Regions from separate parts of the Thiobacillus sedimenti genome, predicted to be linked through region 1. Evidence: predicted binding sites of a transcription regulator. Region 1 holds the regulator's gene; each other region holds the start of a gene.
What was found. The regulator sigma-54, encoded in region 1, starts transcription at its own class of promoters, with help from an activator protein. The targets are predictions, from matches to a motif close to TGGCACNNTTCCTGCT.
Positions count from the first base shown of each region.

Region 2: a site for sigma-54 is predicted at 2,064-2,079, ahead of glnA (type I glutamate--ammonia ligase). Genes of this name have one in related genera too.
Region 3: a site for sigma-54 is predicted at 1,570-1,585, ahead of VA613_RS12015 (pilin). Genes of this name have one in related genera too.
Region 4: a site for sigma-54 is predicted at 1,884-1,899, ahead of VA613_RS08605 (ammonium transporter). Genes of this name have one in related genera too.

Region 1 covers NZ_CP141769.1:616,905-620,569, reverse strand. The annotation lists gene lptC (LPS export ABC transporter periplasmic protein LptC) at 1-342, shown strand, start outside; gene lptA (lipopolysaccharide transport periplasmic protein LptA) at 346-882, shown strand; gene lptB (LPS export ABC transporter ATP-binding protein) at 879-1,601, shown strand; gene VA613_RS03020 (RNA polymerase factor sigma-54) at 1,674-3,113, shown strand; gene hpf (ribosome hibernation-promoting factor, HPF/YfiA family) at 3,270-3,605, shown strand.
Region 2 covers NZ_CP141769.1:2,669,414-2,673,078, reverse strand. The annotation lists gene mtgA (monofunctional biosynthetic peptidoglycan transglycosylase) at 1-577, opposite strand, end outside; gene aroE (shikimate dehydrogenase) at 574-1,374, opposite strand; gene VA613_RS13355 (rhodanese-like domain-containing protein) at 1,431-1,886, opposite strand; gene glnA (type I glutamate--ammonia ligase) at 2,151-3,560, shown strand.
Region 3 covers NZ_CP141769.1:2,405,005-2,408,669, forward strand. The annotation lists gene VA613_RS12010 (O-antigen ligase family protein) at 1-867, opposite strand, end outside; gene VA613_RS12015 (pilin) at 1,051-1,509, opposite strand; tRNA gene VA613_RS12020 (tRNA-Lys) at 1,899-1,974, opposite strand; gene VA613_RS12025 (YeeE/YedE family protein) at 2,115-3,296, opposite strand; gene queC (7-cyano-7-deazaguanine synthase QueC) at 3,479-3,665, opposite strand, start outside.
Region 4 covers NZ_CP141769.1:1,754,843-1,758,507, reverse strand. The annotation lists gene VA613_RS08625 (histidine triad nucleotide-binding protein) at 1-162, shown strand, start outside; gene tatA (Sec-independent protein translocase subunit TatA) at 181-393, shown strand; gene tatB (Sec-independent protein translocase protein TatB) at 473-961, shown strand; gene tatC (twin-arginine translocase subunit TatC) at 958-1,782, shown strand; gene VA613_RS08605 (ammonium transporter) at 1,932-3,134, shown strand; gene VA613_RS08600 (serine/threonine-protein kinase) at 3,141-3,665, opposite strand, start outside.

The DNA.
Region 1 (3,665 bases):
ACCGAGCTGGAATCGCCGCGCTTCGTCCAGCTGGATGAACAGTCGGGCGACGTCACCGCGGTGTCCCGCGAGGCGACCGTATCGCCGGACGGCAACGAGGTCGAGCTGCGCGGCGACGTGCAGGTGGAGCGTGCCGCCCGCCCCGGGCAGTCGCGCATGACGCTGCGCTCGGCGCGGCTGCTCGTTTATCCCGACCGCGATGAGCTGCGCTCGCCCGGGCCGGTCGAGATTCACGACGACACGCTCGATCTGCGCGCGAGCGCGATGGCATACGACGCCAGGCAACGCGTCCTCAGACTGACAGGGCGGGTGCATGCCCGCTACATTTCCGGGAAAGGCTGACCCATGAAACGATCCAGAACACGCCTCTGCGCGGCCCTGTTCGCCGGCCTGATGGCGAGTGCCGCCCATGCCGAGAAGGCCGACCGCGACAAGCCGGTGAACCTCGAGGCCGACACCGTCACCCTCGACGACATCCACAAGGTCAGCGTCTACCAGGGCAACGTGGTGTTGAGCCAGGGGACGATGCTGCTGCGCGCCGACCGGGTGCAGGTGACCCAGACCGCGGACGGACTCGACAAGGTTAGCGCCACCGGCCGTCCGGTGGCATTCCGCCAGAAGATGGACGGCCGCGACGAATACATCGAGGGCTTCGCCGACCGCATCGACTATGACGGCGCAACCAGCCAGCTCGAACTGATCGGGCAGGCCATGCTGCGGCGCGGCGGCGACGAACTGCGCGGTGCCCAGATTTCGTACAACGCCAACACCGAGTTCTACAAGGTCGTCGGCCAGCCCGGCGCGAAGACGCCGAGCGGACGGGTGCGCGCCGTCATCCGTCCGAAGCCGCGTACTGCGCCCCAGCCGCCCGCGAAGCCATGAGCGAGATCATCGCCCAGGGCCTGCGCAAGACGTACGGCAAGCGCACCGTCGTCCACGACGTGTCGTTCGAGGTCAAGAGCGGCGAGGTCGTCGGCCTGCTCGGGCCCAACGGTGCCGGCAAGACCACCTGCTTCTACATGGTGGTCGGACTGGTCGCGGCCGACGGCGGCACGGTCCAGATGGATTCGCACGACCTCACCCACATGCCGATCCATCAGCGCGCCCGGCTGGGCCTCTCCTACCTGCCGCAGGAGCCGTCGATCTTCCGCAAGATGACGGTGGAGGAAAACATCCGCGCCATTCTCGAACTGAAGCCCTACGGCAAGGCCGAACGCGAGGAGCATCTCGAGAACCTGCTGGAGGACCTGCATATCGCCCACCTGCGCGAGGCCTCCGCCGTCAGCCTCTCCGGCGGCGAGCGCCGGCGCGTGGAAATCGCGCGCGCGCTGGCGATCAACCCGCGCTTCATCCTGCTCGACGAACCGTTTGCCGGCGTCGACCCGATCGCCGTCCTCGACATCCAGAAGCTCGTGCATTTCCTCGTCGAGCGCGACATCGGCGTGCTGATCACCGACCACAACGTGCGCGAAACGCTCGGCATCTGCAACCGTGCCTACATCATCAGCGAAGGTCGGGTGCTGATCGCGGGGACGCCCGAGGTGATCATTCAGGACGACAACGCCCGCAGGGTGTACCTCGGCGAAAATTTCCGCCTCTGATTCCGCCCCCCGGAAATCGAATCGCGCTAAACTTGGCTCAAGTCGGCATGCTTCTTGCCGTAGTCAAGTTTCATGAAACACAGTCTTCAACTCAAGCTTGGGCAACATCTCACGCTGACGCCCCAGCTGCAGCAGTCGATCCGACTGCTGCAGCTGTCGACGCTGGAACTCAACCAGGAACTCGAGCAGATGCTGCAGGACAATCCCCTCCTCGAGCGCGAGGACGAGGATGAGTCCGCCTATGCGACGCCGGACGAGGCGGGCGCCGCTGCGGGCGAGGCCGAAGGTCAGGGCACGACGGAGGCGGCCCAGCCCGACCATCCGGAAGGCGAGCCCTCCACGGCCCTCGACGAGGCCGACTGGAACGACTACAGCGCCGCGAGCGGCGACGAGGAAGACAGCGATTTCGCCCACGGCGCCATCTCCGGCGCGACCCTCCGCGAGCACCTGTTCAACCAGCTGATCGTCAGCCCGCTCACGCTGCGCGACCGCACCCTGGTCGCCGCGCTGATCGACGACCTGGACGAGGCGGGCTTCCTGACCCAGCCGCTGGAGGACATCGCCGCCAGCCTCACGGGCGAGATCGAGGACCTCGAACCCGAGGAACTCGAGACGGCGCTCAAGCACCTGCAGAACATGGACCCGACCGGCGTCGGCGCGCGCAGCCTGGCCGAGTGCCTGACGCTCCAGCTGCGCGCCCTGCCCGCGGACACGCCGGCGCGCGACGCGGCGATGCGGCTGACGACGCATTACCTGGATCTGCTCGCGGCCCGCGACGTGGGGAAGCTGAAGAAGATGCTCGGCATCGACGACGCCACCCTGCGCACCGCGCGCGCGCTGATCCTGTCGCTCAACCCGCGGCCCGGCACGGCCTTCGGGCGCGACGAGACGCACTACGTCATCCCCGATGTCTACGTGCGCAAGGTCAAGGGCATGTGGATCGCCAGCCTCAACGCCGACGCCATGCCCAAGCTGCGCGTCAATCGCGTCTATGCCGACATCCTGGCCCGCCACCGTGAAGCCGGCGGCAGCCAGCTTGCCAGCCAGCTGCAGGAGGCGCGCTGGCTGATCAAGAACGTGCAGCAGCGCTTCGACACGATCCTGCGCGTCTCCCAGGCCATCGTCGACCGCCAGAAGCAGTTCTTCGAGCACGGCGAGGTCGCGATGCGCCCGCTGGTGCTGCGCGAAATCGCCGAAGCCGTCGACTTGCACGAGTCGACCATCTCCCGCGTCACCACGCAGAAATACATGATGACGCCGCGCGGCCTGTACGAACTGAAATATTTCTTCGGCAGCCACGTCGCCACCGACAGTGGCGGCGCCTGTTCGTCGACGGCCATCCGCGCCCTGATCAAGCAGCTGGTTGCGGCCGAGAATGCCAGGAAGCCGCTGTCCGACGGCCAGCTCGCCGAGGTGCTCGGGCAGCAGGGCATCGTGGTGGCGCGCCGCACGGTCGCCAAATACCGCGAGTCGCTGCAGATTCCGCCCGCCAACATGCGCCGGGCGCTGTGATCCGGCTGGCGTTTCCGGCCGTCGCGTCCGGCTGCCGGGAATGCGCTTGAACGCACCGCGCTTTCGTCCCACAATCAAATCGGGCGTGTTCGATCGCCCCCGGAAGCCCGATCGTGGATCGCCTTCCGGTTCTTCCATGCAGACCAAGGAGGCGCTATGAATTTGACGATTTCCGGCCATCATCTGGACGTGACCCCGGCCATCCGCGGGTACGTGGCCGACAAGCTTGACCGTGTCAAGCGCCACTTCGACCACGTCATCAATGTCAGCGTGATCATGCAGGTGGAAAAGCTGGTGCACAGGGTCGAAGCCAACCTGCACGTCAAAGGGCATGACTTTCATGCCCACAGCGAGGACGGCAACATGTATGCCGCGATCGATCTGCTCGCCGACAAGCTGGATCGCCAGATCGTCCGGCACAAGGAGAAGACCTCCGACGTCCATCAGGAGGGCGGCGGGCTGAAGCATCGGCCCTCGGAAACGCCCGCCTGACGGCCGCGCACCCGGCCCCCGAAGGCCCCTCGCCGGCCTTCGGGCGTATAATCCGCAGCA
Region 2 (3,665 bases), 960 kb from region 1:
CGGCCTGCTCGGGGCCGAGGGCGGCGGCGGGGACCTTGTAGTAGCGGCGGGCGGCGGCTTCGGCGCCGTAGATGCCGTTGCCCCATTCGATGACGTTGAGGTAGACCTCGAGGATGCGGCGCTTGCTCCAGGTGGCTTCGATCATCAGGGTGATGATCGCCTCCTGGCCCTTGCGAATGAAGCTGCGCTCGCCGGAAAGGAACAGGTTCTTGGCGAGCTGCTGGCTGATGGTGGAGCCGCCGGCGACCAGCCGCCCTTTCTTCAGGTTCTTCTCGACGGCGGCCTGGATGCCTTCGACGTCGAAGCCTTCGTGGGTGAGGAACTTGGCGTCCTCGGCGGCGACGATGGCGCGTTTCAGGTGGATCGAGATGCGGTCGTAGGGCACCCACCTGTGGCGCAGCCCGGCGTCGGGGTTCTTTTCCTGCTGGCGGGCGAGACCGGCTTCCATGAACGAGGTCATGCCGGGGTTGTGGTCGATCCACCACAGCACATGGGCGAACAGCCACGCCTGGTACAGCAGCACGAGGACGATCGCGGCGGCGATGCCCTTGCCGATCCAGCCGAACAGTTTCCTCATGCTGCGCGCAGGCTCGCGATGACGGGCGCGGTGTCGGGGCGCATGCCGCGCCACAGCAGGAAGGCCTCGGCGGCCTGCTCGACCAGCATGCCGAGGCCGTCGGCGGTGGCGGCGCCGTGGCGGCGCGCGAAGTCGAGGAAGGGCGTGTCGCGGCCGTACATCATGTCGTAGGCGAGGGTGTCGGCGGTGAACAGCGCGGGCGAGAGCGGCGGCAGTTCGCCGGCGAGGCTCGCCGCGGTGGCGTTGACGACGAGGTCGAAGGGCGTGTCGAGGCCGTCGAAGCCGCTGGCGACGACGCCGCGCCCGAACAGCGCGGCGAGTTCCTCGGCGCGGCTGACGGTGCGGTTGGCGACGACGAGCGCCGCGGGATTCTGGTCGAGCAGCGGTTCGATGGCGCCGCGCGCGGCGCCGCCGGCGCCGAGCAGCAGGATGCGCTTGCCGGCGAGCGTGCGCTTGAGGTTGCGCGTGAGGTCGGCGACGAGGCCGGCGCCGTCGGTGTTGTCGCCGAGGGTGCCACCGGCTTCGAACTTCAGCGTGTTGACCGCCCCCGCGCGCTGGGCGCGCGGCGTCAGGCGGTCGGCGAGCTGGTAGGCCTGTTCCTTGAACGGCACGGTGACGTTGGCGCCGCGTCCGCCCGCGGCGGCGAAGGCGGCGACGCTGGCGGCAAAGCCGTCGAGCGGCGCGAGGATGGCCTCGTACGTCATGTCCTGCCCGGTCTGGCGGGCGAAGGCGGCATGGATCAGCGGCGACTTGGAGTGGGCGATCGGGTGCCCGAATACGGCGTAGCGGTCGGTCATGGCGGCCGTATTCTAGCCGCTGCCGGCGCCGGATGGCGCGTTGGCGTGCGTGCGGGTCAGATTTGCGACCAGGGCAGCTCGCGCCGCTTCCAGCCGTTGAGTTCGCTGCGGTGGCCGGTGGTCTTGTTGAGGTCGCCCTCGAAACCTTCGAGGACGTTGTAGCAGTGGTTGCGGCCGGATTCGGCGCAGAGCTGGGCGGCGCGGTGCGAGCGGTGTCCGCTGCGGCAGATGAAGAAGAGCAGCGACTCGGGGTCGGTCGCCTGCGCGAGTTGCGCGAGGAAATGCGGGTTCAGCACCCAGCCGGGCCAGGATTGCCATTCGACATGGAGCGCGCCGGGGATGGTGCCGGTGAGTTCGAGCTCGGCGCGCGAGCGCACGTCGACGAGGCGGGCGCCGGGGGCGAGTTGCAGCAGTTCGTGGGCTTCATGGGGCAGCAGCGCGCCGGCATAGGGCCAGGAATTCGCCTGGCTGCGGCTGTGGGCGGTGTCGAGCAGCTCGGTGATGCGTCCCATGATGCGGTTCCGGTGGTTTCGTTTCAGTATATCCAAGGGCCTGTTCGATGCAACGCGCACCAAAACGGTGCGTGGTCTGAATTGGGGGCGCTGTTTTGGTGCGGATCGACACGCGCGGATCGGCCTATCTTCCCGCCCGGGCCTTGTGGCACAATGCCCGATGCCGCTTTTCACACATGGCACGGTTGCTGCTAAGTTTGCATTCGTCTTGGGCGCTACCTATCGTTTCGTCATCCCATTTATTCAGTATCAAGGAGATTCAGCATGGCCGTGGCCGATGTCATCAAGAGAATCAAGGACGAGGAAATCAAGTTCGTCGATCTGCGCTTTACCGATACGCGTGGCAAGGAGCAGCACGTCTCCATTCCCTCGCGCATCGTCACCGAAGACTGGTTCGAGGACGGCCACCCCTTCGACGGCTCCTCGATCGCCGGCTGGAAGGGCATCCAGGCCTCCGACATGCTGCTGAAGGCCGACCCGAATTCGGCCTACATGGACCCGTTCTTCGACGAGCCCACCCTGATCCTGACCTGCGACGTCATCGAGCCGTCCGACGGCAAGGGCTACGAGCGTGATCCGCGTTCGGTCGCCAAGCGCGCCGAGGCCTACCTGAAGTCGACCGGCATCGCCGACACCGCCTACTTCGGCCCCGAGCCCGAGTTCTTCATCTTCGACTCGATCACCTGGCACGACAACATGTCGGGCTGCGGCGTGAAGATCAACTCGGAAGAGGCCGCCTGGTCGTCCGCCGAGAAGTTCGAGAACGGCAACACGGGCCATCGTCCCGGCGTCAAGGGCGGCTACTTCCCTGTGCCCCCGGTCGACAGCCTGCAGGACATCCGCGCCGCCATGGTGATGGCGCTGGAAGAAGCCGGCGTGCCGGTCGAAGTGTTCCACCACGAAGTGGCGACCGCCGGCCAGTGCGAGATCGGCACCGTGTTCAACACGCTGACCAAGCGCGCCGACTGGACCCAGATCCTCAAGTACATCGTGCACAACGTCGCCCACGCCTACGGCAAGACCGCGACCTTCATGCCCAAGCCGATCGTCGGCGACAACGGCTCCGGCATGCACGTGCACATGTCGCTGTGGAAGGACGGCAAGAACATGTTCGCCGGCAACGGTTACGCCGGCCTGTCCGAGACCGCGCTGTACTACATCGGCGGCGTGATCAAGCACGCCAAGGCGCTGAACGCGATCACCAACCCGTCGACCAACTCGTACAAGCGTCTGGTCCCCGGCTTCGAAGCCCCGGTGATGCTGGCCTACTCGGCGCGCAACCGCTCCGCCTCGATCCGCATTCCGATCGCCGCCAGCGAGAAGGCCCGCCGCATCGAGGTGCGTTTCCCGGATCCCACCGCCAACCCCTACCTGGCGTTCGCCGCGCTGATGATGGCCGGCCTCGACGGCATCCAGAACAAGATCCACCCCGGCGATCCGGGCGACAAGGATCTCTACGACCTGCCGCCGGAAGAGGACGCGAAGATCCCGAAGGTGTGCCACAGCCTGGAAATGGCGCTGGAAGAGCTCGACAAGGACCGCGAGTTCCTGACCCGTGGCGGCGTGTTCACCAACGACATGATCGACGCCTACATCACGCTGAAGATGGAGGAGGTCACCAAGTTCCGCATGACCACGCATCCGGTCGAATTCGCGATGTACTACTCGCTGTAAGCGGGGCGCACGCAGCACAAGGGGCAGCTTCGGCTGCCCCTTTTTATTTGGGGCGTTTGTCTGGACCTCCCGTGCCGGATGCGCTGCCTATCAAGATCGCCCGCG
Region 3 (3,665 bases), 1.2 Mb from region 1:
CTGAGCCGCAAAAGTTCCCCAACCTGTTCCGGCGATTGGGTGATCACGCGCAATCAGGGCAGCCGATTTCCATAAGTGCAGACGTGCGCTGGCCGAGGCATCCGCCTCGAGGTTCAGCGTGCGGTGCCCCACGTTCAACCCCAGCAGAGTGGCGGCCCCCGTATAGCCCGTCAGCGCAATCGCCAGCACAAAAACGAGTGCTGGTTTGTTCCGCGTATTTCGGTATCCGGCCCACAAGAGGATGGGCATCAATAGCAGCCAGGTCAGCGTTGCGCCGCGCGATTCAGCCGCAAACAGCGTCATCGCGATTAATAGCAACCCCAGTGCCGCCGGAACCAAGCGCCAATACGGGCCACGATCACTTACTCTTCCAATGAAGTGAGCGCTGCCCATGAACCAGAACAGATTCAGCAGCGCCGCAAAGGCATTCTTGTCGACCAAGGGTCCGATGGGCTGGCCGTTGCCAAAGCCGGAAATTACCTGCCCAAGCCCCCACAGCGCAAACACCGGGCCAGTCAACAGCAAAACAACGCGCAAGGCGTTCCAGATCTTCGTGGAATTGCGGGTTATGCCCCAAGCAAGGTAGGCAATCGGCAACCCGGCTAGCACCCAGGACGTCAACCAACTGACGTTCGCTGCGGCGCTCGACACAGTAACAACCGCCAGCCAAGCCAGATAGACCAGCATCCACACGCTCATGGGGTAGACCGGCCAACGACCACAGGCGAATGTCCGCCTCAATACCAAGGCCACCCAGATCAGCAATAGCAGCCCCGTCAAGGCTGCGCCAACGAACACAAAACCAGAGGCGACGGTCGCGCCAATCAGGATCACGTAAATCGGATCAGTGGGAAGTTTCAAGCGCATGAGTAAAGCTCAATTAAATGGCCGTTGGCTTAATGTAGGCATTATGCGCGACCAGACTCAATGCACGCCCACCCTTGAGTGAATCCAGACAAACGCTAACGCAATGACCCGCCTCAGGTGGATATCGCGAAGAAAGAAAAAAGCCGCTCGAGAGCGGCTTCTTTGTTACAGAACTCAAAACAATCAGCAAAACGGTCCGCCGGTGGCCGTCACACAGGTGCCACTTTTTCCCCAGGAAATTGCATTGTTGGAACCCGCGGCGCCCGGCGTGCCCGTCAGAATATACGTCAGACCGTTCAGGACGCTATCGCTCGACTTGGCAATCATCGTAATAGTCACGGATGCGGCGCTATTCGCCGTCACGCCCGACCCTGTGTCAACGGTGGTGGGATTCGCACCAGCGGCAGTCGTCAGGCCAGGAACGCCGTTGGATCCGGCGCCACAGTTGGCCAGCGTTCCCTGATCCTGGAAGCAGGTTTCCACTGCAAGCTTGACTGCGGACGCGCCCTGAACAACCTCGGAAAAACGCGCCTTGCGAGTATAGTTTTGATATGAGGGAATAGCGATCGCCGCCAGAATACCGATGATCGCCACGACGATCATCAGTTCGATGAGGGTGAAACCTTGTTGAGCTTTACGCATGTCAAATCTCCTTTGGTTGGGCAAGATGAACACGAGCCTCCCGTGTCTGGAGCTTTAACGAGCAGTCGCCGTGCCAACTTTAGGGGCGGCTCCCAATTTTCCCGGAAACCTCCCCGAATCGCGCGCCAGCCCTTGCACCCGCGCGCTGCGGCATCGCGCGCTGGTGGAAGGACTTGCCCCCTTGCGGCGCATCCGGGCGCGCACCGCCTGCCCCTAACCGGCAGCAGCTGACAATTTTCGTCACCCAGGGCGGCCCCATGAGCCGCCACCAGCCTCCCGCAGCCCGGCGGCTTGCATGCGTTTGCGGCGTGGACTGCCGGGAAGCGGAGCGGAGACATCGCGTCCGCCAAAAGCAAAACGGCCTGCATCGCTGCAGGCCGCTTGGATACTGGTGGGTCGGGCGAGATTCGAACTCGCGACCAACGGATTAAAAGTCCGCTGCTCTACCGGCTGAGCTACCGACCCCGGGATTTGAACCGCTGCCTGACGGCAGAAGCCCTACCCGCGAAAGCCCGAGATTATAGCCGAAGCTCTCGATCCGGGTAAAGTGGCGCGCGCATTTTTTGCATGAGAAACGCGTCGCTGGCCGGCCACTGGCGTCGGCCTCATGAACGCATCATCAGGTAGTACTGCACCTTCATCGTGAGTGCGGCGCCGGCGATGATCGAGGCCAGGACGATGAAGGACGACACGGCCAGCGTGGAGACGCCGGTGATGCCCTGCCCGATCGTGCATCCCATTCCCAGCACGCCGCCGAAGCCCATCAGGACGGCGCCGACGAGGTGGGTGACGAAGTCGCGGAACGAGGCGAACCACTCGATGCGGAAGCTGCGCGACAGCAGCGACCACAGCAGCGAGCCGGCGAGCACGCCGACCAGCGCCATGACGCCGAACGTGAGCAGGGTATGGTTGAACTTGCCCGCGGCGTAGCCCAGCGCCTGTCCCATCGGATTGATGAAGGTGAAGGACTGCGGCGAGAGCGGCGCGGCGTCGGCCGGACGCACGGCATCGGCGGGCGAATAGAAGTCCCAGTTCTGCACGTAGGCCTGCAGCGACATCATCTCGCCGTCGGCGTTGATCCGCACGTTGCTGGTCACGTACCACGCGGCGAGCACGGCCAGACCCACCACGAGGCCGCCGAGGATGTTGTCGAAGCTGCCGCGGAAGTCGGCCGACTTGAACACCCACACCAGCAGCAGGCCGCCGACCACGGCGCCCGACACGATGCGGCCGGTGGCGGCCTTGTCGCCGAACAGCAGCGAGCCGAGATCCTGGTGGGTGGCGAGCGAGAGCGCGGCCGGGCGGGTCCAGGGATAGAACAGGGTCGAATAAAGCGTCTTGTCGCTGCCCGGGAAGGGGTTGACCATGAAATAGGCGATCACGCCGATGATCACGAACACCATGATCGACTTCAGGTTGCCGCCGCCGATCCGGATCAGCGCCTTGTTGCCGCATCCCGAGGCGAGCGTCATGCCGATGCCGAACATCAGGCCGCCGAGCAGGCTCTCCAGCCACGGCAGCGAGGTCTGGCGGTAGGGCGGGAAGGTGTTGGTGACGTCCACCAGGCCGGCCGCCTCGAGACCCATCACGCCCAGCACGGCGACCGCGATCGCGAACCCCCAGGCGCGCAGGCGGCCGGTGTCGCCCATGTTGACCCAGTCGGAGACGGCCCCCATGGTGCAGAAGTTGGTCTTGTTGACGACCGCGCCCATGATCAGGGCGATGCCAAAGGTCGACCACAGGAAAAACGATTGCGCGCTCGCAAAATTCTCGTAGGTCAGGGTCATCGGTGTGTTCCTCCGTGGGTGTCGATCAAGGCCGCCCGGCCTCGAAGCCCGACAAGCAGCGGAATCTTAAAGGGTTTGCGCGCGCCTCAGGCTGGATAATAAATACCAGTCCGGCACGGTATGAGCCGACCGCCGCTCGAGCGGGAGGTACGCCGGGTGCAGGCGGCTCCGGCGACGCGTGTTCAACCCGCGTCAGCGTAGCGCGTGGGATCGGGCACGCCGGCCGCGCGAAACCCTTCGCGCCGCAGGCGGCAGGCATCGCAACGACCGCAGGCCCGCCCCTCGTCATCCGCCTGATAGCAACTCACGGTCTGCGCATAATCGACGCCGAGCGCGACGCCGCGGCGGATGATCTCGGCTTTCGAGAGC
Region 4 (3,665 bases), 1.1 Mb from region 1:
CTGCTGGGCAGGATGCTCCTGCTGGCGCCGCGCCTGGCAAAGGAGCAGGGGCTGGACAGCGGGTTCAAGACCCTCATCAACACCGGGCGGGGCGGCGGGCAGGAAGTATTCCACGTCCACATCCACGTATTTGGCGGCGGCGACCCCGTGCGCCGCAGTTAACGCAAGAGGAGAATCAACATGGGCAGCTTTAGCATCTGGCATTGGCTGATCGTCCTGGTCATCGTGATGATGATTTTCGGCACCAAGAAGCTGCGCAACATCGGCAGCGACCTTGGCGGCGCGGTCAAGGGATTCAAGGAAGGCATGCGGGAAGACACGCCGAAGCTCAACGAAAAGAGCGAAGGCGGGCATACCATCGATGCCGAGGTGAAGGACAAGCAGCAGTCCTGACGGGACGGGCGGAGCGGCGAGGGCGCCTCGGGCATCCTGCGTCTGCCTCGCCGGCCCGGCATTTCCGTGCGCCCTTCCTATGTTCGATATCGGATTTTCTGAACTGGTCGTCATCGGCGTCGTCGCGCTGATCGTCATCGGCCCCGAGCGGCTACCCAAGGTGGCCCGCACGGCCGGGCATCTCTACGGCCGTCTGCAGCGCTACGTCTCGACGGTGAAGGCGGACATCAGCCGCGAGGTCGAACTCGACGAGCTCCGTCGCGCCGGCCAGAGCTTCAAGGAGTCGATCGAGTCGGCGGCGTCGGGCGTCCAGCAGCAGGCGACGGTGGTCGACGACTATCTCCGCGACGAATTCGCCTCCGTGAAGGCTGCGGTGACGGAGCACGCATCAAGCGAAACGCCAGGGGAGGCCGAGCTGCCGCCCGGCGGCGGCGAGCCGCAAATTGCGGCGCCCCCGCAGACGCTCCAGCAGTGCCTGCCGCTGGATGAACCCGATCAGAATGCCGGCCGCACGCCGCACGGCACCGGCGAGGTAGCCCGCAGCCAGGCCACGGACAAGCCCGCATGAGCGAAGTCGAAGAATCCTTCATCTCGCACCTGATCGAAATGCGCGACCGGCTGCTGCGCGCCGTGGCAGCCGTCGTCGTCGTCTTCATCTGCCTGTTCCCCTGGGCGAAGGACATCTATGGCCTGCTCGCGAGCCCCTTGCTGGCGGCATTGCCGAAGGGCGGGCAGATGATCGCCACCGAGATCACCACGCCGTTCTTCGTGCCGATGAAGGTCACGCTGATGGCGGCCTTCCTGATCACGTTGCCGTGGGTCTTCTACCAGGCGTGGGCATTCGTCGCGCCTGGCCTCTACCAGCATGAAAAGCGCTTTGCCGTGCCGCTCGTGGTCGCGAGCGTGATTCTCTTCCTGACGGGAATGTCCTTTGCCTATTTCCTCGTCTTTCCGCTGGTTTTTCACTTCATCGTCAGCGTCACTCCGGCTGGCGTGGCGATGATGACCGACATCGGCAAATATCTCGACTTCGTGCTGACCATGTTCATGGCGTTCGGAATCACGTTCGAGGTCCCCATCGCGGTCGTGCTGCTGGTGAAGATGGGCATGGTGTCGGTCGCCAAGTTGCGCGAGATCCGCCCCTACGTCATCGTCGGCGCCTTCGTCGTCGGCGCGATCTTCACCCCGCCCGACGTGGTTTCGCAATTCATGCTGGCGACGCCGCTCTGGCTCTTGTATGAGTTGGGGATCCTCGTGGCGGCGGCCATCACCAAGCCGGTACCCGCAACCGCGGCCGACTATGTCCCCATGAGCGATGCGGACATGGACCACGAATTCGATCGCATCGAGGCCGAGCAGGGCAGCATAGGCAACGGCGAAGCCAAATGATGCACTGAGGCGGTGCGCCCACCCCGGCGCATGCACCGCCATGGTGCGGCGCGCCAGCCTGATGCACCAGCCTTGCTCCGCGAATCAAGGACTTGCCGCGATGGAACGTTGTTTGCTTTGACAAGGCGACGTTTGCTCGGAGGCAAGGGATGGAAGCGTTGAAATCAGGCAGTGACGTATTGTTCGTCTTGCTGGGCGGCATCATGGTGCTCGCCATGCATGCGGGGTTCGCGTTCCTGGAGCTCGGCACGGTTCGCAAGAAGAACCAAGTCAATGCGCTGGTGAAGATCCTCACCGACTTCTCGGTTTCCACCATCGCCTATTTCTTCATCGGCTACAGCATCGCCTACGGCGTCAATTTCTTCACCGGCGCGCAGACCCTTTCCGCCCACAATGGCTATGCGCTGGTCAAGTTCTTCTTCCTGCTCACCTTTGCGGCCGCGATCCCCGCCATCGTCTCGGGCGGCATCGCCGAGCGCGCGCGCTTCAACCCGCAGCTCGCCGCGACCTTCATGCTGGTCGGCCTGGTGTATCCCTTCTACGAGGGGATCGTATGGAACGGCAACTACGGCATCCAGGAATGGCTTGCGGGCATGACCGGCGCCAGGTTCCACGATTTTGCCGGCTCCGTCGTGGTGCATGCGGTGGGCGGATGGATCGCCCTCCCCGCGGTCCTGCTGCTCGGCGCGCGCCGGGGGCGCTATACGCGGGATGGCCTGATGTCCGCCCATCCGCCCTCGAACATTCCGTTCCTGGCGCTGGGCGCCTGGATCCTGACCGTGGGCTGGTTCGGCTTCAACGTGATGTCGGCGCAGATGATCGAGGCGGTGTCGGGCCTGGTGGCCGTCAATTCGCTGATGGCGATGGTGGGCGGCACGCTGGCCGCGCTGGTGATCGGGCGCAACGACCCGGGCTTCATCCACAACGGTCCCTTGGCCGGGCTGGTCGCCGTGTGTGCGGGCTCCGACCTGATGCATCCGCTCGGTGCGCTGGCGACCGGCGCGATTGCCGGGACGCTGTTCGTGTGGATGTTCATGGTCACGCAGAACAAGTGGAAGATCGACGACGTGCTCGGGGTCTGGCCGCTTCACGGTCTGTGCGGGGCGTGGGGCGGCATTGCGGCCGGCATCTTCGGCGCCAGGGCGCTCGGTGGGATCGGCGGGGTGAGCCTGGCCGCGCAAGTTGTCGGCACCTTGGGCGGCCTCGTCATCGCGGCGGGCGGCAGCTTCGTCGTGTACGGGCTGCTGAAGCGTTTCGTCGGCCTGCGGCTTGACCCCGAAGAGGAGTACAACGGTGCCGACCTCAGCATCCACAAGGTGTCCGCCACCGCCGAACGCGAGACCAACTGGTAGGCGCGTTCAGCCTTTCTTTTCCAGCTGCTTCAGGTGCCTGCGGCGTTCCGCCCGCAGCCGCTCGATTTCGCGGTCGACCTGGACCACGTCGGGGTGTTGCCGGGTGTATTTCAGCAGCAGCATCGTGCGCTTGATGCGCAGTTCGACCAGCTTCTTGTCGAGCCCCGCGAGGTAGGGGTCGGATTCGCGCTTCGCCGCCTCGGGCGGGCCGGGCGCTTCGCCGGACGGGCGCACTTCGGGACCTGATGCGGCGGGCGTACCGGCCGTGCCCCCCGTCGCGCGCGGGGCCGCGGGGGGCGCCGAGGGCGTCGGCGACGGCAGGAAGTGCTCGATCACGATGATGCCGAGCCCAATCAGGAGGAAGACGGCGAGCGGGATGCCGAACGCGAGGACGCGCAAGGGCCGCGTTATTTCGTCACGGTGCGACGGGGCGGCCGTGGCGGGCGGGGTCGCCAAAGCCAGCGACCGGAGGGCGCCGACGACGGCGCGGGCGTCCGGCCGGGCCTCGGGCTGCTTGCTCAGCATGCGGCC